DNA from 3 places in the Bacillus sp. C1 genome. Region 1 is predicted to be linked to each of the others. Evidence: riboswitches for the same ligand, from Rfam matches in the RefSeq annotation. Region 1 holds a riboswitch; each other region holds the start of a gene.

Region 1 (7,631 bases):
GACTCACCTTTTTGATACAACGGAGCGATTACAGTATCTTTAAATAAGATTTTTTCAGCGGCTTGTAGAGACTCCCAGCGAGCTTTTTCGTCTCCGGCTAAGTCAGTTTTAACCTTTTCAATGACACTATCAAATTCTTTGTTAGTGTAATGATCTAAGTTATAAGGGTTGTTTGTTGTGAAAAGTTCTAAAAATGTAATTGGATCCGCAAAGTCTGGGCTCCAACCATCGATGCCAATTTCATATTCACCTTTTAACAGCAACGATACTTGTTGTTTACGTGGCTGTGTTTTTATATTTACTGTTAATCCATCTAGAGTTTTTTCTAGTTGTCCTTTTAAAAATTCACCTGTTTTTTTATCAAGATCAGTATCGTTTGTCAGTAATTCTAATGTTATTTTTTCTGAACCTAGTTCTTGTTTTGCTTGTTTCCATAATGCTTGTGCTTCTTTTGGATCAACTTTCGTTAAATCGCCATTTATAGATCGGAAGTCCTTGTTATCAGGTCCTTTTGCGAAGTTTTTTGGAATGAGACCATAAATAGGTGTGGCTCCATCATTTAACAATGTATTTACAAAGGATTTTCGGTCGATTGTTTTATCGATAGCTTGACGCGCATGAACATTTTGTAAAATTTTATTTTGCTGATTCATGCGTAAAAATTGTACTCCTACGTTCGGACGTTCTTTAAAGTTTGTATCTTTACGGTATTTATCAACAAAATCAGATGTTAGTTTTATACGGTCTAGTTGTTTTGATTCAAATAAGTTTATTTCTGTTGATTTTTCTTTTACAACATTAAAATTAATTTCTTCAAGCTTTACAGTACCTTTATCCCAGTAGTTAGCGTTTTTCTTAAATTTAAAACTTTGTTCATGCTTCCAATCGCTTAATGTAAAGGCACCATTATAGATAATCTTATTGTCTTCTAAGGCGTACTTATCACCTTGCGATTTGAAGAATTCTTCATTAATCGGTAGGAATGTTGGGAAGGCTGTTAAACTAATAAAGTATGGTACAGGACGTTCCAATTCAACCTCAAAGGTGTGGTCATCAATTGCCTTCACGCCGAGTTGATCAGCTGGAAGCTCTTTACTATTAATTTTCTTCGCGTTTTTAATATCGAAGAATAAAAATGCATATTCAGAAGCTGTTGCTGGATCGACAGCACGTTGCCAAGCGAAAACAAAGTCTTTTGCTGTGACAGGGGTACCGTTTGACCATTTTGAATCTCGTAAGTGGAATGTATATTTTGTTTTATCTGCGCTTACATCATGAGATTTGGAAACTCCAGGTACTGGTTTATTCCCTTCGCCAAGATTATATAAACCTTCAAATACATTTCTCATTACTTGACCAGAGTCAGTATCTGTTGCGCGAGCAGTATCCATTGTACGGATTTCCGTAGGAGATGATAAGTTTAAAACTTGTTTATCAGGTGCTGTATCTTTTGCCTTTGTCGCACTCGCATCTTCTCTATAACTCCCGCATCCTGTTAATAAAATACTTGCTCCTAAAACAGATGCGACAGTAGGTACAAATTTCTTTTTCATGCTAAATTCCTCCCTAAATTGTTTAGTTATTAAAAATAGTTGATGAACAATTTATGAGGGAAATAAAAATTCCCTCTTTTCTTATCCAGAAAGAGGGAATTTAGTTTATAAGGAATGTACTCATATATAAACGAAGTCCCTCATTCTATCTTTCAAGCGTAATGCTTGCAGGAAGTGGCACAGTATTCAAAGTGAACCTGTTGCCGAGGTTTCAAAGGGCCAGTCCCTCCACCTCTCTTGATACAATGAGTAAACATAGTGATCTATATTATTTTTTTGTTTCTTTGATTATTCAAAATATTACACCTCGAGCAATTAACTGTCAATAAAATGAAATATTGTTTTAATTTTCAGTTTTTAATACCCTTGAAAAAAGGAAATCCGTTAGTTATTTATGTAGTGGATTTCCTGATTAAAAATTAAAGGTATGCATCTTTTTAGTAATACGGTTTGTAACAATTTCTTCTTCACCAGTAAAGCACTTGAGTCAAAGTATTTTCACACCTTTATGGAACTTTGTAAGTTATGATTTTTCCCTAGCTTTTTTATTTGTTGCTTCAATTGCTTGGTGCATCATCTTTGAAAAATTATATTCATATAAAACTTTTAACCCTTCTGCAGTTGAACCGCCGGGTGTTGTTACTTGTTCACGAAGCATAGTTGGGTCTTGTTCTTGCTCTAGCATAGCAGCAGAGCCAGCGATCATTTGAATAACAAGGTGTTTTGCTGTTTTTTCATCGATTCCGTATTTTTTTGTTGTTTCAATTAAGCTTTCAGTAAAATGATAAAGGAATGCAGGCGCACTTCCAGTAATAGCGGTAAGTTGATGCACTTCTTCTTCGGTACATAGCTGTGCTGTGCCAATTCCTTTTAAAAGTAGTTGCAATGTTTCTTGCTGTTCTTCATTTACGAAATGCCCCATTGCATATAGAGAAATAGATTTTCCGATTGTTGCAGCTGTATTTGGCATAATCCAGGCAACCGGCGTACCTTGAGGAAGCTTTTCTTCTAAATAAGACGGACCAATGCCAGCAGCAACTGTTACAACAAACTGATTGGTGAGAAGAGGTGATAACTCAGCTAACAATTGATCATGCGCATATGGTGGCATTGCTAACACAATTGTATCGACAGCCGGGATGGATTGCTGCCAATCATTTGTAATTGAGACACCATATTGCTGTTTGAGTTGCTTCAGTTTTTCTATATTACTTCGGTTGGATACAATAATTTCTTCAATGTGTTCTTTACTCGTTTTGAGAAGTCCAGCGAAGATTGCTTCTGCCATACGACCGGCACCAATAAATAAAATTTTATTTTTCTTTGGCATATCCATTATTCCTTCCTACTTCGAATGTGTATAAAAAACGATAACATCTTTGAGAGATATTTGTAAAAAGAAATGGTTTATATAATGTTGTTAGTATTGTCATTTACATTTTGACAGGTTTATATGTGATGTGAATTCTTGTTGTAGTCAATTTATTTTTATGTATAGATGGATAGTTAGAATGGAAGTCAAATGACAAAAGAAGAAATTTCATTAGTTAAGAGAAAACCCCCTAAGCATTTCTAATGCTTAGGGGGTCTTTAATTTATGCTTTTGTCATACCAAGTAAAACAGCGCCACCTATAATTAACACACTACCTAGTGCAATAAATACCATTTGGCGTTTTGTTTTCTTTTCTCCTAAGAAGACAATCGCGCCGAATGTAGAGATGACGATACCAGTTTGAGATAATGGGAAGCTTGTTGCTACTCCAACTTTCGGTAATGAAAGTAGTAAGAATAAGTTTCCTGTTCCCCATAGTAAACCAGATAAAGCATTACGAACTGCATATTTGTTAAATGGTTTATGTTTAGATGTCAGTACAACTGCCCCAACAAACATACCAACTGCTTGTGGTAAAATAGCAGACCAACCATCAATATTGTACCAACGAATGATAATAACATATACAAGATAACCAAAAGTAGAAACAATTAGTGTTAACAGTCCATTTTTTAGTTGTCCTGGTGGTTGTGCATTTTCTTTATCGTCTAGTGAAGTAAAGACAACACCAAGTACAATTAATAGGATTGCAATCGTTCCCAGAATGATCGTAGTAGTAGTAGTCCATTCACGAAAAGCGATAACACCAAAGATAGAAGTTGCAACAAGTTGCATACCAGTAGAAATCGTTACAGTTGTAGAAACACCGAGTTTTTCAACTGTTTTTAATTGGTTTACTTGTCCTAATGCCCAGAATAAACCTGAAATAAAACCAACAATTAAGATTGTCATCGTTAAAGCTGGTTGAGTAAAGACGTACATAATTGTTGCGAAGAATAGAGCACCAATGGTCATACCTACCGTTTGGCTATATGCACCACCGCCCATTTTTACGCTTACTAATAAGATGTTTCCCCATGCAATTGCAGGAAGAAGCGCTAATAAAATGTCCATTACAAGACTCCCTTCGTTTTGTTATACCGATATAATGAAAGTCCGTTCTACCGATCGGTAATTTCCCACCTAAAAGTAGAAGATTACCGATCGCTAAAACAGAATGAAGAATTTGCAATATAAATGCGTTTTCATTTCTTCATTTTTTCAAACACCTCCATATAATAACAGGAAAGTGCCCTTTTTAGAAAGTAAATTCAAATAGAATGTATATTGTTATAAATATCAAAATTCTGTTATTTTTTCACAATAAAAAAAGACCTCAATTTGAGGTCCTTTTATAAAGGGGAAGGATAAAGTTACTTAGGGATTTTTAACTAACAGGAAGAGGGGGGGACAATCCAATTCCTATATGCTTTATCTTATGTCCTAATTATATGGAATATAAGTAATCATAACTATCGAATTAGCTTACAGTAAAATTACAAATTTGTAAGGTGAGAATAAATTGTTCCATTCTACAAAACAATTTATTTTTCGGGAAATAAAAAAGTAGCTTTTTGTCGAAAGCTACTTTAAAGAAGTAATTCTCTTATTAATGAATTGAATGCATAGTAAGAAAATGAATGACATACTAACCGTGATGATAACGAGTGTCCAAGCAATCTGCATATTACTTGCATCAATTGCCATGTAAATGGCTGTGGGAATCGTTTGTGTTTTTCCTGGAATATTACCAGCAAACATAAGTGTTGCTCCAAATTCACCAAGTGCACGGACAAAGCTTAAGATCATTCCACTAAGTAGTGCAGGGAATGCAAGTGGCAATGTGACATGTAAGAAGACTTGATATTCATTAGCTCCAAGGTCACGAGCGCCATCTTCAATTTGTTCGTTTGCAATTGAAAATCCCGTTTTTGCCGATTGATACATAAGAGGAAATGAAACTATTGTTGAAGCGATGACAGCAGCCCACGATGTAAACATAATAGGTTGTTGAAATAATGATTCAATCCATTTACCAATGGGGCTGTTATTTCCGAAAATAATAATGAGAAAGAATCCAATAACAGTTGGCGGAAGTACCATTGGTAATAGAAAAATGGTTTCTACTAACACCTTATAGCGCCATGAAGAGCGAGCTAATACTCGTCCGATAACTGTCCCAAAAATCATAACAATAATGGTAGCGAACCCAGCTACTCGTAAGGAAAGAAAAACAGGTGGCCAAAGTGTATCAAACACCATAAGAATTAAGGTAAAATTGTAAATCCATATTTTTTAAAGATGTCTTGTGCCTCTTTTGACTGTAAATATTCATAGAATGAAGTAGCCTCTTTCCTATGCTTAGATTCTTTTATAATCCCTACTGGATAGTGGATTGGTTCGTGAGAATTGGCCGGTGCTGCAGCTGTTATTTTTACTTTATCTGAAATGAGAGCATCCGTTTTGTATACAATTCCAGCTTCCACATTCCCTGTTTCTACATATGTTAATACTTGGCGGACGTCTTTTGTAAATACAATTTTGTTTTGAAGGTCGTCCCATAGATTTTCATGTGTAAGAGTAGCTTTTGCATATTTTCCAGCTGGTACAGATTCTGGTGTACCAATTGCTAATTTCTTCACTTTGTCATCTTTTAACTCTTGAAAAGTTTTAATGGAGCTTTCTTTTGGAACGACTAAAACAAGTTCATTTCCAAGAAAGTTTTTTCCTTCTTTTTCATTAATAAATCCTTTTTTTACAAGTGTTTGAAACTTATCTTCTGCTGCAGAGAAGAATAGATCAGCAGGAGCACCTTGTTCAATTTGCTGCTGAAGTGCACCGGAACTACCAAAGTTAAAGGAAAGTTTGATGTTTGGTTCTTTTTGTTTATATTGCTTTTCGATTTCTTTGAAAGCATCCTGTAAACTTGCAGCTGCGGATATTGTAAGTTCAACTGTTTTGTTTTCTTTTGCATTTGTTTTTTCTTTCTTTTCTCCATTTGTACAAGCGGTACTAAATAGAAGAAGGAAAGAAAGCATAAATACCCCAATGTACTGTAATGTAAATTTGTTCATACATATAATCCCCTTTCTTTTTACCATATTAATTATAACTAATTATATTTAATTATAAATAGTTATAATTAAATATAATGTGAAATAAATCACTTTTTGAAAAAATAGGAGAAACTTTTTTTCTTTGTTACAATGAAATGAGAAAGTGAGGAATCGTCTATGGATCATTATTCCTACACAACGGAAGAAGTAGCAAACCGATTGAAAGTTTCAAAGTTAACAGTTTATGATTTGATTAAAAAAGGTGAACTGCCTTCTTACAGAGTTGGTAGACAAATGCGTATCGATGCTGCGGATTTAGAACAATATATTAAGCAAATGAAAACAGGGAAAGTGCAAGATACTTCTATAAATTTAGAGAGGAAGAATAGAGAATTGTCCCATGTAATTAGCGGACAAGAACTTACATTGGATATGCTAGCAAAACATCTTGAAAGATTTTTGCCAAGCTCTAATATTCTTCGGGCTTATCAGGGGAGTTTAATGAGCTTAATTAAAATGTCTCAAGGAGAAGGAAGTATTGTCAGTTTACATTTGTTTGATGGAGATACGAGGGAATATAATATTCCATACGTAAAACGAATTTTAGTTGGACAGCCATATATTGTAATGAACTTATTAGCGAGAAATGTTGGATTTTATGTTCAAAAGGGAAATCCAAAAGGAATACGAAAGTGGACTGATTTGAGTCATTCATCGATTCGGTTTGTGAATCGTGAAAAAGGATCGGGAATTCGGGTACTAGTAGATGAACAGGTGAGAATTCAAAATGTAGTGAAAGCAAATATTCCAGGATACGATTGGGAGGAGTCTAATCATCTTGGGGTTGCCTCGCAAATTGCTAATGGTAAAGCAGATGTTGGCGTCGGGGCAGAAAAGGTAGCACAAATTGTGAATGTAGATTTTATTCCACTTATGAAAGAACAATATGATTTGGTAATCTTAAAAAATAAAGAAAATGAACAACTTATTGAGGCTGTAAAAGAAATATTGCAATCTGCAGAATTTCAAAATGAATTACGAGCAATTGGTGGATATGATATAAGTAAAACAGGTCAAATTATATATGAAACAAATTGAAAAAGGCTGCTTGTCCATAGGACGAGCAGCCCTTTTTCTATATAAAGGGGTTAGGGGAAATGATTTTATAGGATCAGTCCTTGAGCTAGTAGGCAAATGAAAGCTGTAAGAAGAGCTGCGCCGCTTGCAAGTCCGATAAAGTCCAATTTGTTAAATGTGATTGTATGATTCATGTGTAACTCTCCTTATTTGTTTAAAGTTGTAGCAACTGCTTTTGCATCGATTAGGGCGGATAACACCATGCCCATTGTATGTAAGAATGTATTTGTTTTCATTTTGTTCATCATGCGTATCCGCTCCTTTTCAAATGTTTGTTGCCCTATTTCTGTCTTCATTATATGAAATAGAGACAGGGGTAACTATCGAATTAGCTTACGGGAGAATTACAGTTTTGTAAGGAAAAAAGACATTCGTGTAAGAATGTCTTTTAAAGCATATTTATATGATGATGTTCTTCGATCGTTTTTAAAAAGCTGCGCATCGAATTTGTCATATAGGCATCTTTCCGGCGTATAAAGACAGTTGAAATGCTCCCGTATTTTTCAGGAATT
Region 2 (7,631 bases), on a different contig from region 1:
TAACTAGGTTTAATCAAACCAATCCACGGTGAAAAAATTTTCAATCCTTATTTTTTTAAAGTTTATGTTTAATACAATTAAACATAAACCATTTCAGACACTAAAAACTATGATTTATACTTAGTATTCATGAGGCACTATCAATAAATATACATTTAAAGTCATCTAAGTATACGTGCACGAAATTGCGAAGAAATTTTATCTATAATTGGAGGTAATATATTATGACACTAACTAAAGTAATGAAATGGGGAGCCCTAATTGGTATCCTTTCAGTAGGCTTGAATGCATTTCTCTATTACGTTGTAGGCCAAGAAAATGCTCAATACGCGATGTATGGTGGTCTCTTACTTTCCATTGTCTGTGCTACGCTTATGTTAGTTACTAGAAATAACTAGGTTTAATCAAACCAATCCACGATGAAAAAATTTTCAATCCTTATTTTTTTAAAGTTTATGTTTAATACAATTAAACATAAACCATTTCAGACACTAAAAACTATGATTTATACTTAGTATTCATGAGGCACTATCAATAAATATACATTTAAAGTCATCTAAGTATACGTGCACGAAATTGCGAAGAAATTTTATCTATAATTGGAGGTAATATATTATGACACTAACTAAAGTAATGAAATGGGGAGCCCTAATTGGTATCCTTTCAGTAGGCTTGAATGCATTTCTCTATTACGTTGTAGGCCAAGAAAATGCTCAATACGCGATGTATGGTGGTCTCTTACTTTCCATTGTCTGTGCTACGCTTATGTTAGTTACTAGAAATAACTAAGTTTCAATCAAACATATCCACGGTGGGAAAAAATTTCAATCCTTATTTTTTTTTTCAGTTTATGTTTAATACAATTAAACATAAACTGTTTCAAACACTAAAAATTATGATTTACATTTTGCATTCATGAGTCAATATCAATAAATATTATGAAGTATATGTTTCAGTAAACTTTTACTCTATCTGTATGAAATATACATAAATATTAATTATCCGAGGTGATAGTATGGAAAAGCAACCTGTATTACAACTGAAAAATTTAACAAAAACTATTGAAAAGAAGGTGATTGTTGACAATCTATCGCTAGATATCTATCCAGGGGAAGTTTTTGGTTTTTTAGGCCCAAATGGAGCTGGGAAAACATCCACGATCCGAATGATTGTTGGATTATCTTTGAGCACAAAAGGAGAAGTTTTCATTCAAGGTCACAATTTAAAAAGTCAATTTTCCAAGGCAATTGCTCATGTTGGTGCTATTATTGAAAACCCTGATCTTTATAAGTATCTAACTGGCTATAAAAATTTATTACATTTTGCTCGTATGCATAAAGGAGTAGATCATAATCGAATTATGGAAGTATCAAAGTTAGTCGGTCTAGAAAACAGACTTCATGAAAAAGTTGGAACCTATTCTTTAGGTATGCGCCAACGATTAGGACTAGCACAAGCACTGCTTCACTCTCCATCATTACTTATTCTAGACGAACCGACAAATGGACTTGATCCAGCAGGAATTCGTGAATTCCGTAACTATATTCGAAAACTAGCTCACAAGGAAAACATGGCTGTATTTGTTTCCTCGCATTTACTCCAAGAAATTGAACTCATGTGTGATCGAATAGGAATTATCCAAAACGGGAAACTACTTAAGGTACAAAATATAGCCGACTTAAAAGCGTCATCAGATATGGTTGCTTATTTCCAAGTGGAGCCTGCTAATGTTGCTATTTCTTACTTTAAAGAAGTTTTTCCTGACCAATCTATTCAAATTACAGATAAAGGAATTCCCATTACTACTGATAAAGAAAATATATCGACATTAATGAAAGAACTACTAAATTTAGGATGTCAAGTTTACGGAATCCAATATGAGACACAAACATTAGAAGATAAATTTTTAGAAATTACAGAAGGTAACAAAATATGAGTCTACTAAACTTAATTAAAAATGAGAACATGAAACTTTATCAACAACGTACCACTTATATATCTTTCCTTATCGCATACATTTTAACTTTTTCATTTGTATATATACAAACATTACAAGGAAAAGTAGTTGCTACATCTTTTTGGGAATTTACTGCTTATGTGGTTCAAAGTGCTAATCAGGCCTTCTTTGTTCTTACTGTTATAATCGCTTCTCAAATCATTAACAGCGAATTTTCAGGAGGAACAATTAAACTTTTATTAATTTCATCTAATTCTCGGGCAAATATCTTACTATCAAAATATCTTGCCACACTATTATTTTCACTATTAGGGTTTTTGGGAAGCATTATACTAGGATGTATAAATGCAGCTATACTATTTGGTTTTAAGGGAATTACTCAACTAGATGTAGCTCTTTCACTTTCTGGGCCTATTATGCTCAAACTATTAATTTTTCCATTCTACACATCTGTAGCTTTTGCGCTAGCTATTTTGACTCGTAATATCGGGCTTAGCCTCCTGATTAGTTTAATGATTTCTCTATTTACTAGTAATTACATCCCTATTATTCCAGGGTTTAGTATCCCTTTATCTCTAGGAATCTGGACGACATTCTATATGATTTTCACAATTATTGGATGGACACAATTCAAAAAACAAGATATATAAGTTAGGAATTAGTAGAAGGAGTTTAAAAAATGAAAAAAAATGCAAATTGGATTAGTATAATACTCGTTTTCATTGTATTAATTGGCGGAGTATTGGCTGTAAATAGTCTCTTTACAAAGGATTTCAAAACACAACAAAAATCAATTTCAGCAAGCGGAATCGACAATATAGACATCAATAGTGATCTAGTAGGAATTAAAATTCACCCTAGCCAAGATGGAAAAATCCATGCAAATATAGCAGGTAAAGCTTCGAGACTTGCTGATTATGATGCGACTATTTCTTCAAAAGGCCAGTCAATCGAAATTCATACAGTAGAAAAAAATGGGGGAGCTTCTGCTTTGAGCCTCACAAAAACGATTGCTTTACATGTTTATCTACCGGAAAAAGACTTTAAAAAAATAGCGATAAGTACGAAAATGTCGAGTTTACATGTTAATAGTAATTTACACACTAAAAAATTAGAATTTACTAGTAGTCTTGGCAATCTTGATGTACAAAGATTTACCGGAGAAAAATTTACCGTTAATACTGGTGGGCATGTTCGTATTAACAAGTTGAGTGGAGATGTTAATATCAAATCAAATTCCGGAAATATACAAATTAATGAATGGTCACATCTTCTAGCAAATAGCGAAATTTATACAAACAAGGGAAACGTTCAAATCGGTGCAAATAAATTACCAAGCTCTCTTTCCCTTGATCTACATTCAAATGGATATATCGAGACTAATCTAGATATCACAAATTCAAATACAGAAAACCATTGGAAACAATCGGGTATAAATAAAATTTCAGGGAGTATTGGGCAAAAAACGGAAAATACTCCGAAAGCTACTATAAGTAGCGATACAGGTAAAATTTCAATAAAACAATAGGAGTGGCTACACATGAGCGTTATTCATCATATTCAAAATGAAAATATGAAAATCTATAGTAAACCATCTAGTTGGGCTTTGATTGGAATTGCTTTTCTTTCTGTTTTATTTGTTCTCCTCTTAAGTGCAGTGAGTGATGACCAAAGTACTCTAGGCTTCTGGGAAACTGTTTGTTATTTATTTCAAACAGAAAATCAAATTTTTTACCTTATTATTATAATCACTGTTTCACAAATTGTAAGCAATGAATTCTCATCAGGTACTGCTAAATTACTATTCATTCGTCCGTTATCTCGTCTTCAAGTCATGGCTACAAAATTATTAGTAGCAATTTTATTTTCAATTTTGCTATTGATTATTAATCTTATATCTTGTATTGTAATGGCTACCATTTCTTCAGGATTTGAAGTGATATCAACTGCTGATTTTTATCAACTTTTGATACTTATTAAACTAAAATTTTTCACTTTAATATTTTATTCCATTCTATTTTTCTCTGTTGCTCTGTTTACTAAAACTTTAATCCTTTCAATAATCATGTGTCTAGTCATTATGAGTGGGCTACAAAGCTTACCTAGTATGATGATCATACCTCAAACTAGCTTTTATATTTCAGCTATCGGTTGGACCATTTTCTGTTTTATCATTCTAATCGGATCGCTTATCCACTTTAAAAGAAGTGATATTTAATAAAGCTATAGTGCTCTAACAAACAACGGACTATACTAAAACAGTTACTATATTAACACCAGATTAACTTTTTTGAGTTCTCTGAATATAGAAGGTAACTCCCAACTGTTATAAAGCACACCTTCGATGGGAGATTACTGTTCGATCGCACAAGAGACACAAAAAATAAAAAACATGCCAAAAAACTACATGTTAATCATCAAAAACTGTAAAAAAATATCACATTCTTTTCTCTGCTAATATATTGAGAAAAGAATGCGATATACAGTTGAAATGAATCCTCAGTAGACATTTCCTTTATTAAGCTGTTTTATTATATTCCTCTTTTTTTACTGCTGTTGAAAAACGTGGAAAGCCTATAGCAATAGAAATTATGCCACAAATCCCAACCAAAATTGGATAAAATGCATATGGTAACAATTCAATTGGAGACAGTGCCGCAAATCCCGCCGCTGTTAACATTTGCGCCCCATACGGGATTATCCCTTGAATACAACATGAAAATAGATCCAATACACTTGCTGATTTTCTTGGATCAATTTCGTATTGATCAGCAATACTTTTTGCAAGTGAACCCGTGCAAATGATAGAAATGGTGTTATTTGCTGTACACATATTTGTCAAACTGACTAAGCCAGCAATTCCAAATTCCGCACCTTTTTTCGAACGAATATTACGTGTCAACATATCCATTAAATATTGAATACCACCATTATATTGAATAATTTCAACCATTCCACCAATTAAAATGGCTAGTAGCACGAGCTCCATCATTCCACCGATTCCTGTTGTTACACTTTTAAAGAAACTTTCCAATGTATAACTTCCATCTATAAGTCCAATAACTCCAGCTAGCACTGTTCCGCCTGTTAATACAATAAGTACATTCCATCCAAGTAACGCCGTAACAAGCACACCAGCATATGGTAAGATTTTCACCCAATCAAACGTCTGAGCTTTTATTTCTGTATGATTTCCTAATGTAATGAAAACCAATAATAAAATTGTAATGATTGCAGCTGGCAATACAATTAAAAAGTTTGTTTTAAACTTATCCTTCATTTCTGTCCCTTGCGAACGAACAGCTGCAATTGTCGTATCAGAAATAAATGATAAATTGTCACCAAACATCGCTCCTCCGACAACTGTCGCCATTGTCAATGCAATCGAAATATCTGTTTGTCCACTAATCCCTACAGCAATTGGTGCTAATGCAGCAATTGTTCCCATTGAGGTCCCCATTGCTAACGAAATAAAAGCACCTATAACAAAAATTCCGGCAACGATAAATCCTTGCGGTAAAATAGACAGCGCTAAATTTACTGTAGCATCAACCCCGCCCATTCCTTTGGCCGTTTCAGAAAATGCACCTGCAAGTACAAAAATTAACACCATAATCATAATATCTGGATTGCCAGCACCCTTAGCAAATCGTTCTACTTTAGCTGTAAAGCTTTCTTTACGATTCATTACTAATGCAGTCCCTACAGCAATTAAAATCGCTACAAGTATTGGCAACTTATAAAAATCACCTGTAATAATCCCAGAGCCAATAAATAGCGCTAAAAATATTCCAAGCGGTAATAAAGCTAAGCCATTCCCCTTCGTTTGTTTCAAAATAACATCTCTCCCTATTTCTAAACCTTTTCTTTCTACAATAAAAGACCTCTTCCCAAGAGAAGAGGTCTTATACATCTATAAGAAACACTCTTCTCATCTGTCAAGCACACGCTTGCTGGATTTGGCACAGCACTCTAAAATCGAGTCCGCTGCCGAGGCATCGTAGGGCCAGTCCCTCCGCCTCTCTTTATAAGAAGGTTTCATATTTTATTTTTAATAATAATTTCTTTCCTAACTTTACTCGCTTACAAATCAAAAGTCAATTATTATTTGCATAAAAAAAGTTAGTATTTTTTGGAATTTGTACAAAAGGGCGAATAATCCAAGCATTTCACACAAATATCACTTTATTTTTTGAATTTCTGTTTTTAAAATTGTAATCCAAGAAAATTTTCCTTTTTCAATTGTTGCGATAAGCCACTTAGCTGTACTCCAAGCTACATCATACTCTTCTTTAGAAATATCTCCGGCTCTATACGCTCCTTCTAATTCATCCTCATCTAGCAAATATATATTACCATTAGGTAATAATACTACATCTAAATATAAATCATCAAAATACGGCATACCGCGTTCATCTATTTTATATTCTTTTGCCACATCAATATAATACTGAACCAATTCTTTTTTTTCATTTAACATAGCTGTAATTGCAAAGTTCTTATCGTTTATAAAATATTGCAACCACGTATAATTGTCATTTGCAATACAAAGTTTTTGATGATTATATCGCTTATAACTAGGCTCTTTCACCTTTTTCATCTGCAATGTACCTAGCATACCATTTTGTACGTGTTTCACTGAATACGATTTCTCTATTAAGCGATTCCACGACGAACCATCCCCATACTTTCGTTTCATTTTTCTTAACACCCCAGTTCTATATGAAAAGCCCCCACGTCTTACGTGAGGGCTTTCGTAACAACCATTAAGCTGCTTGTTTCTCTGAAATCTCTTTTAAATAGGCTTGTCCTTTTGCTTCATCATATTGACCTTCCCACTTAGACATAACAACAGCTGCTAAAGAGTTACCTACTACGTTAACTGCTGTACGTGCCATATCTAAAATACGGTCAATACCTGCGATAAATGCTAAACCTTCTGCTGGAATGCCTACTGTACCAAGTGTTGCTAATAATACAACGAAAGATACACCTGGTACACCCGCAATACCTTTAGATGTAACCATTAGCACAAGTAACAATGTAATTTGTTGTGTAATGGATAAATCAATACCGTACATTTGCGCTAAGAAAAGTGCCGCAATTGCTTGATATAGCGTCGATCCATCTAAGTTAAACGAATAACCAGTTGGAATAACGAAAGATGTAATTGCTTTCGGACAACCGAATTTCTCCATCTTCTCCATAATTTTCGGTAAAACCGTTTCTGAGCTCGCAGTAGAATATGCTAAAATAAGCTCGTCTTTTAAAATTTTGAAAAATTGGAAAATATTAATTCCAAATAATTTCGCCGTAAGTCCTAATACAACTACAACGAAGAAGATCATTGCTCCATATACGACAATTAGTAATTTTCCTAATGGAATTAATGAAGATAGACCAAATGTCGAAACTGTAACACCAATTAGTGCAAATACACCAAATGGAGCAAATTTCATAACTTGGTTCGTTACAAAAAACATTGCATCAGCTACGCCTTGGAAAAATTGAAGAACCGGTCTTCCTCTTTCTCCAATTGCTGCAACTCCTAAACCGAATAATACAGAGAAGAAAATAATGGCAAGCATATCGCCATCAGCCAATGATTTCATAATGTTCGTCGGAACGATATTTACAAACGTATCCGCAAACGAGTGACTTTGTACTTGCTCTG
Region 3 (7,631 bases), on a different contig from region 1:
TAGATGGTTATGGCGGGGGAGTATGTCAAACATCTTCTACTCTTTTTAACGCGGCAGACCAAGCTGGTTTAAAAATGGTGGAGAGAACGACACACTCTAAAACAGTTGGATACGTTCCGCAAGGCCGAGATGCTACAATTGCCTATCCATATTTAGATTTAGTGTTTGAAAATACAAATGAAGTACCTGTCAAGCTTTATATGAGCATCGAGGGTGGAAAACTTGTTGCTGAAGTACGTGCGACAAGATAAGAGTAACGTTATTATACATAGAAGTCTTATAGATGCAACGAACGATTCTTGGAAGATAAGGAGAATCGTCACTGATCGAAGTCATTCTTTCTAGTATTTTTCTGGAAGGGATGGCTTTTTGTATGTATCAACTAAAAATAGGATGGATCCACTATTCACGGGACGGGGATAAGCTAATTGTGAAAGTAAGCTTATCCCTGACTAAAAAATTCTTTTGATACACTCGACTAAATGAAAGTTTGGCTAAACGAGTAAGTTTCGTAATAGCGAGAACTTTGAGGAGGGGGAAATTGTGCAATTTATTTTAGAAGCAATAGCAATCGCTGGAATTATATTCATCATTGTGATTTTAGGATTTAGTAAAACATTAAAAGATATCAATCGAAAGAAAAATAAAGAAGACAAATGAATTATATTGTAAAAATGACATGGAGAAATGTGTTCTATAGGCGTGTGAATGATAATTTTTTCTGTCTAATTTTTCAGTGCAGTTCTTCTTTCTATATGAAATTAGTTTTATAATGTAAACTAATGTTCATTTCGTCAAGTTGTTTATAGGATGAATTGAGACAAATGTAGATTTGACATAAAGTTGCGAAGCGTTGCCCCTTTGGATATGATTATCTAACGAGGGGTTTTTATGTCGAAAGGAAAAAGAACATCTGTGAAAGATCGATTGAGGAATGATAGACAGTAGACACCCTGATTAAACATTATTTGCGAAAAGTAATACTTAAGCTGACGGGTAGCATACTTGAATAAGACTAATGGTAAAATTGCGAAGTATGGAAGACTTGATAAAGAATAGAAACTAGTTGGTTACAATCAAAAGAGTCTTAATATAGTAAGGAGGAAGTGCAAAACTATGGATTTCGAAACAGTTATGCAGGAGCTTGAAGCCCTCGGTAAGGAAAGAACTAAAAAAATATACATATCCAATGGTGCAGAAGAGCCGCTTTTTGGTGTAGCTACAGGTGCTATGAAACCAATCGCAAAGAAAATAAAAATAAATCAATGTTTAGCTGAAGAGCTTTATGCTACAGGTAACTACGATGCAATGTACTTTGCAGGCATTATTGCAAATCCAAAAGCTATGAGTGAGTCGGATTTTGATCGTTGGATGGATGGGGCGTATTTTTATATGCTGTCCGATTATGTAGTGGCAGTAACGCTATCAGAGTCAGATTTTGCACAAGACATTGCTGATAAATGGATTGCAAGCGGTGACGAGCTGAGAATGTCAGCGGGCTGGAGCTGCTACTGCTGGCTTTTAGGGAATCGCCTAGACAATGAATTTTCCGAAAGCAAGATTTCCAATATGCTTGAAATTGTGAAACATAAGATTCACGATTCACCAGAACGAACGAAATCCGCTATGAATAATTTTCTATACACCGTGGGGGTTTCATATTTGCCGCTACATGAAAAGGCAGTCGAGACCGCAAAGGAAGTAGGTATAGTAGAAATCCAACGGGATAAGAAAAAAAGTAGTTTCCTAAATGCTCACGAAAGTATTGATAAAGAAATTGATAGGGGAAGGCTTGGTTTCAAACGTAAGTATGTAAGATGTTAGAAATTAGCTTAGTATCGGGGTGTTGATCCAAGAAGGATTGACACTCTTTTCGTATAAAGTCATATATATAAATCCAAATTAAAAAACGAACATTAAACCATTCTTTTCAGATGGATGAAAGGATCCGGCCATGGATAGAAGCGGTCAGTGCCTTTTTTAGCCCTACTCCATGTGAAAACAGAAGGGGAAAACGAGTGAAGGTCTCTGTTTGTTCTTCATAACCATAATGTATCTGTTAGAAAATCAAATTGGATTTATATATATTTTGTTGGTTGAAAGAAATATAATCCCTAGTTTTCTTATTGACATTTAATACTTTTGGTTGTATCCTTCATAATAACAACTAAATAATGGAAAATTTTATTTAATTTCTTATCAAGAGAGATGGAGGGACTGGCCCGATGATATCTCAGCAACAGACTATTGAGTACTGTGCTAATTCCAGCAAACGGATGGATCGTTTGAAAGATAGGAAGAAATGAATGGTAATTCAGTTCTTCTTATGTATGTAAGAAGAACTTTTTTGTATAGAAAGGAGGGAAGTAGAGTGACATTTGACGTAGCGTATTTTTTTGAAAGTTTTCCGCAATTATTTAAATATGTATACATAACTTTAGGAATTACTGTTGTTTCAATGGTTATATCGTTTGTGATTGGTATTTTTTTAGCGATCATTACGAAAAACAAAACGAAAATTTTATATCCAATTGCAAGAGTGTATATATCATTTTTTCGCGGAACCCCATTATTAGTTCAATTGTTTGTGCTGTATTTTGGTTTTCCACAAATATTCCCATCCTTTACAGTACTTACGGCAATACAAGCAACATTAATTGGCTTGAGTTTAAATAACGCAGCATATTTGTCTGAAATTATTCGCGGTTCATTGCATGCTGTGGAGTCTGGGCAGATGGACGCTTGTTTATCCGTTGGGATGACAAAAGCGCAAGCGATGCAGAAAATTATTTTTCCGCAAGCTATACGTGTGGCAGTTCCAGCATTAGGAAATAATTTTGTTGGGCTACTAAAAGAATCTTCGTTATCTTTTGCATTAGGGGTTGCTGAGATTTTAGCACAAGCGAAAATGTTAGCGGCACAATCATATCGATATATGGAAAGCTATTTAGCTGTTGCGATAGTATATTGGATTATAACGATTGTAGTTAGTTGGATGCAACAAAAGTTAGAGAAAAGGCTTGACGCACCGTACTTGTAATAAGAAAGAGGTGAGCTATTTGATTGAAGTGAAAGGATTGCATAAATCCTATAACAATAATGAGGTGTTGAAGGGGATTTCGCTTCATGTAAAAAAAGGAGAAGTAGTAGTCATTATTGGGCCCTCTGGTTCAGGAAAATCGACATTTTTACGATGTTTAAATTTATTAGAACAGCCGAATGATGGGAGTATTAGAATTGAAGATTTAGAGGTTCATACGAAGAGGATCCAAAAAAAAGAAATGTTGCAATTACGTCAAAAAACGGCAATGGTTTTTCAAAATTATAATTTATTTAAAAATAAGACAGTATTGCAAAATATTACAACACCATTAACTGTAGTAAAGAAAAAAAGTGAAGAAGATGCGAAAAGTATCGCACGAAAACTACTAGAACAAGTTGGTTTAGCAGAAAAAGAAGCGTTCTATCCGGCAATGTTATCTGGTGGTCAGCAGCAAAGAGTTGGGATTGCTCGTGCACTGGCATTAAATCCTGCCGTGTTGTTATTTGATGAACCAACTTCAGCGCTCGATCCAGAGTTAGTAAATGAAGTACTGCAAGTGATTAAGAATTTAGTAGAACAGCACATTACGATGGTTATTGTTACACATGAAATGAACTTTGCAAAAGATGTAGCAGATCGAATCGTTTTTATGGCGGATGGTATTGTCATAGAACAAGGTACACCAGAAGAAATCTTTCGAAATCCGCAGCATGAGCGTACCAAAAAGTTTTTAAGACAAATAGATGCTTCAGAAGAAGGGAATCATTTCGTTATTTAGGAGGAGAAGTTGTGAAAAAATCACCAGTATTACTTACAATAGCATTAACGTTAACAGTTGGTATTTTATCGGCGTGTGGCGCATCGAATGTGTCAAATAAAGAGTCAAATGAGAAGATTGTTAAAGTTGGAACTTCTGCTAGCCGTAGCCCTTTCATTTTTAAAGATGGAGAAAAAGTAAAAGGTTTTGATGCTGATATCATTGAAGCAGCGGCAAAAAGGGCTGGCTACAAAGTAGAATGGAATGTATCTGACTTTGAAGGATTATTTGGATTATTGGATTCAGGGCGTATAGATACGATTGCAAATGAACTATCAGTTTCAGCAGAGCGTAAAAAGAAATATAATTTTTCAGTTCCGTATGTGTATTCCGGATCCGTCTTTGCAGTGAAGAAGGATAATAAAACGATCAAATCGTTAGAAGATTTAAAAGGGAAGACGGTAGGTGTTGGGCTTGGGACAGCTGGAGAACAAGAATTGAAAGCATTAAATAAAGACAATGCTTTTACGATTAAAACATTTTCAGAAGATCCGACTGCGGAATTAAATGAAGTGGGGCTTGGACGTGTAGATGCATATTACAATGACAAAGTTCAAGTAGAAACAACAATTACAAAAGCAAAATTAGATAACGTGAAAGTTGGATTTGGTCCGCTTAAATGGGGAGAAATTGCTTTCCCGTTTGCTAAAAATAACAAAAAGTTAGAAGATATTAATAAAGCTTTAAAAGAATTAGAGCAAGATGGTACATTAAGTGAAATCTCGAAAAAATGGTTAAAGATTGATGCTACAAAAAAACAAAACTAAAGTGTATTCGCGAAGCGGAGAAATGACTCTGTCAGCTTATATAAATAATTAAAGGAATAAGGGGAGAAATGATTATGGTACAAATTCATCCGGAAACACGCATTGGGCATGTAGAATTTAAAGTGAAAGATTTAGCGCGTCAAATTGCTTTTTATGAAAGTGTAGTTGGTTTAGAGGTAATAAGAAAAGAAAATAATAAAGCGTATTTAGCTGGAAAAGGTGGAACAAAGACGTTATTGGTACTTGAACAATTAGATAACGCGACTTTACAAGAGCCACGCACAACAGGAATATATCACGTTGCTTTTCTAGTTCCGACTCGTAAAGATTTCGCGTCTGCATTATTTGGTGTCATTCGTAATAAGAAAGTAATTGATAGCCCAATTGAGCAAGAGGGACGGTATACATATTCAAATGAAATTTTGCCGATCTCACGCTTTAACAGTGCGAGTGATCATACATATAGCGAAGCCTTTTACTTACAAGATTTAGAGGGGAATGGCATTGAGATTTATGCAGACCGTCCGCGTGACCGATGGGGAGAAGGACCAGGCGGAAGTACACCATTAGACTTAAAAGAACTAGCGACACTCGTTGATTACGACTTTAACGGTTTGCCGGCAGAAACGGTAGTGGGGCATGTGCATTTACGTATAGCAGATGTTGAAAAGTCACATGAATTTTATGTGGAAACAGTAGGGTTTGAAGTGCAGCAACGTGAAGAGGATTGCCTTTTCATTTCAGCAGGCGGATATCATCACCACATTGGTGCGAATACATGGAATGGAGTAAATAATCCACATCCACCAGCACATGCAACTGGATTAAAAGTATATACAATTATTTTGCCACATAAGGAGGCATTAGATGAAGTGAAAAGGAGACTTATAGAAAAAGATCATGAATTGATAGAAGTAGTAAATGGATTTACAGTGCTGGATCCAAGTGGAATTACGGTGCAGTTTGAAATAGAAGGATGATAAGTTTTTTAGTAATAAAAAATAAGGAGGAGAGCGGAACGTGGGCTTTCTTCCTTATTTTTTGTGTTTTGTGAATATTTGATCAAGGTGATGGTTCATATGATCAATATAATCGATAACAAGCCATTCTAACGTTACTTCTTGTTTGTCTTCTAACTTACATGTAAGCTGCCACTGTTCATTTTTTACGTTGTTTAGTAATTTTATAATTTGTGTGTTAAGTGCTTCCCATAGCTTTATTATTTCGTTTGTTGAAAATGAGTGTTGATAATTATGTGCATACACCCACAAATCCTGGTCATAGCCAGAAAGTATAATAGATTCTTTTGAAGTGAGAATATTAACAAAGCGGTTATGATTTACTGTGCCGGAATCGCAAAGGTGGCCTAATATTTCTTTTTTAGACCATTTTGCCGGACTAAGTTTTATGTCCATATCAGAAAGAAGTATCATTTTTTGAGAAGCAGTTTGAATTGTTTGTTCTAATTTGGTTGCTAATGTAGACATGTAGATTCCTCCTGTTTCCTTAATATATTAGATGTTTACAGCTCAATCCAATATCTTCTTACAACATTACCACCGTCTTCGATAAAATCGTTATCACGTAGACCGCCGTTATGTAAAATTGTTTTTTCGGAAGCGGTATTTTTTTCATCGCAAACGACAAGCACTTTTATCACACCAAATTCTTTTATTTTTTCTAATGCTAAAGCTAATAATTTTGTAGCATATCCTTTCTGTCTCGCGGTAGGGCGAATGCCATAGCCGATATGTCCACCAGCATGAAATAAATGCTCCGTTAAACGGTGTCGAATATTTACAGCACCAACAATTTCGTTATCTTCCGTCACAAGCCAATAAGTAGAGTCGGGTACCCAGCCTTCAGGGAGATTTTTGCCTTCTGCTGCATCCAGTAGGTCCTGAACCATGTCTGGGAAATTTGAAGGGTCTTTTGCAATAACCCAAGGAATCAATGTTTCACCACTATTTTTCCATTCTTGGTAGAATTCTAGATATTCTGTTTGTAAATTCAGTGTAGGGTTTACTAAATGAACGTTCATTATGAATAGGCCCCTTTCAGTTGTAATATTTATAATATTAACACAATGAAAAGGAAAGAGAAATCTTTGAAAGTATATGATTCGAAGTTAAATAAAATAGCATGCTTTTGATAGTTGTTTGAATTATTTTGTTTTTCGGATTATTATATAAAAAATAGTTCATCAGATAAACCGTTATAAAAAGAGCTTAAATTGTATATGAAATTTGGAACAGAATGGTGGGAGAGAATAAAATGAAAGTCGAAACTGTAAAATTAATACATTCCTTAAAAGAGATACTTCTTGAGTCGCAAGTAGTAGTAAATGAAACGGTAAGAGAGTTACACAGTAGGGATGAATCTTATCATCATAGCAGTCTACCTGATGTTGTTGTATTTCCAACAACGACAAAAGAGGTCAGTGAAATAATGAAACTGGCAAACAAGTACCAAGTACCAGTTGTTCCATTTGGAGTAGGGTCAAGTTTGGAGGGGCATGTCATTCCATATGAAAACGGGATTACAATAGATTTCTCATTTATGAATAAAGTGTTAGAAGTAAGAGAAAAAGATTTTCTCGTTAAAGTGCAGCCTGGAGTAACGCGTTCACAGCTTAATAAAGAATTAAAAAAGTATGGATTATTTTTTAGTGTAGATCCAGGAGCAGACGCTACATTAGGGGGGATGGCTGCTACGAATGCAAGCGGAACGACTTCCGTAAAGTATGGTGTGATGCGTGATCAAGTTCGGGATTTAGAAGTAGTACTTGCAGATGGAACAATTATACATACAGGGACTTTAGCTGCAAAGTCATCCTCTGGCTATCATTTAAACGGTATTTTTGTGGGATCGGAAGGAACGCTTGGTTGCTTTACGGAATTAACAGTAAGAGTATACGGGATACCAGAGTATACGATGGCCGCAAGAGCATCTTTTCCGTCAGTAAATAACGCGGTAGAAGCTGTAATTGCTATTTTACAAGCTG

What was found. Region 1 has a riboswitch for S-adenosylmethionine ahead of ACX5JI_RS23145 (peptide ABC transporter substrate-binding protein). Riboswitches for the same ligand answer to the same signal wherever they lie in the genome.
Region 2: it holds a riboswitch for S-adenosylmethionine, as region 1 does, so the genes downstream of both, ACX5JI_RS10855 (Na+/H+ antiporter NhaC family protein) here and ACX5JI_RS23145 (peptide ABC transporter substrate-binding protein) in region 1, are expected to answer to the same signal.
Region 3: it holds a riboswitch for S-adenosylmethionine, as region 1 does, so the genes downstream of both, ACX5JI_RS06185 (amino acid ABC transporter permease) here and ACX5JI_RS23145 (peptide ABC transporter substrate-binding protein) in region 1, are expected to answer to the same signal.

Annotation. Positions count from the first base shown of each region.
Region 1 covers NZ_JBTMZT010000014.1:35,259-42,889, forward strand. Annotated here, with positions in the region: gene ACX5JI_RS23145 (peptide ABC transporter substrate-binding protein) at 1-1,553, opposite strand, end outside; SAM riboswitch class I at 1,696-1,800, opposite strand; gene proC (pyrroline-5-carboxylate reductase) at 2,077-2,883, opposite strand; partial or broken gene ACX5JI_RS23155 (nicotinamide riboside transporter PnuC) at 2,961-3,059, shown strand; gene ACX5JI_RS23160 (GRP family sugar transporter) at 3,149-4,000, opposite strand; gene modB (molybdate ABC transporter permease subunit) at 4,511-5,188, opposite strand; gene modA (molybdate ABC transporter substrate-binding protein) at 5,194-6,000, opposite strand; gene ACX5JI_RS23175 (helix-turn-helix transcriptional regulator) at 6,160-7,080, shown strand; gene ACX5JI_RS23180 (DUF3948 family protein) at 7,146-7,253, opposite strand; gene ACX5JI_RS23185 (LysR family transcriptional regulator) at 7,508-7,631, opposite strand, start outside.
Region 2 covers NZ_JBTMZT010000002.1:844,677-852,307, reverse strand. Annotated here, with positions in the region: gene ACX5JI_RS10885 (hypothetical protein) at 225-398, shown strand; gene ACX5JI_RS10880 (hypothetical protein) at 616-789, shown strand; gene ACX5JI_RS10875 (ABC transporter ATP-binding protein) at 1,016-1,936, shown strand; gene ACX5JI_RS10870 (ABC transporter permease) at 1,933-2,607, shown strand; gene ACX5JI_RS10865 (DUF4097 family beta strand repeat-containing protein) at 2,637-3,485, shown strand; gene ACX5JI_RS10860 (ABC transporter permease) at 3,498-4,175, shown strand; gene ACX5JI_RS10855 (Na+/H+ antiporter NhaC family protein) at 4,476-5,792, opposite strand; SAM riboswitch class I at 5,886-5,991, opposite strand; gene ACX5JI_RS10850 (ribonuclease FAU-1 family protein) at 6,138-6,656, opposite strand; gene gltP (glutamate/aspartate:proton symporter GltP) at 6,724-7,631, opposite strand, start outside.
Region 3 covers NZ_JBTMZT010000001.1:1,162,270-1,169,900, forward strand. Annotated here, with positions in the region: gene ACX5JI_RS06175 (VanW family protein) at 1-251, shown strand, start outside; gene ACX5JI_RS06180 (DNA alkylation repair protein) at 1,117-1,824, shown strand; SAM riboswitch class I at 2,194-2,299, shown strand; gene ACX5JI_RS06185 (amino acid ABC transporter permease) at 2,372-3,040, shown strand; gene ACX5JI_RS06190 (amino acid ABC transporter ATP-binding protein) at 3,060-3,821, shown strand; gene ACX5JI_RS06195 (amino acid ABC transporter substrate-binding protein) at 3,833-4,627, shown strand; gene ACX5JI_RS06200 (VOC family protein) at 4,702-5,607, shown strand; gene ACX5JI_RS06205 (DinB family protein) at 5,662-6,114, opposite strand; gene ACX5JI_RS06210 (GNAT family N-acetyltransferase) at 6,150-6,668, opposite strand; gene ACX5JI_RS06215 (FAD-binding oxidoreductase) at 6,902-7,631, shown strand, end outside.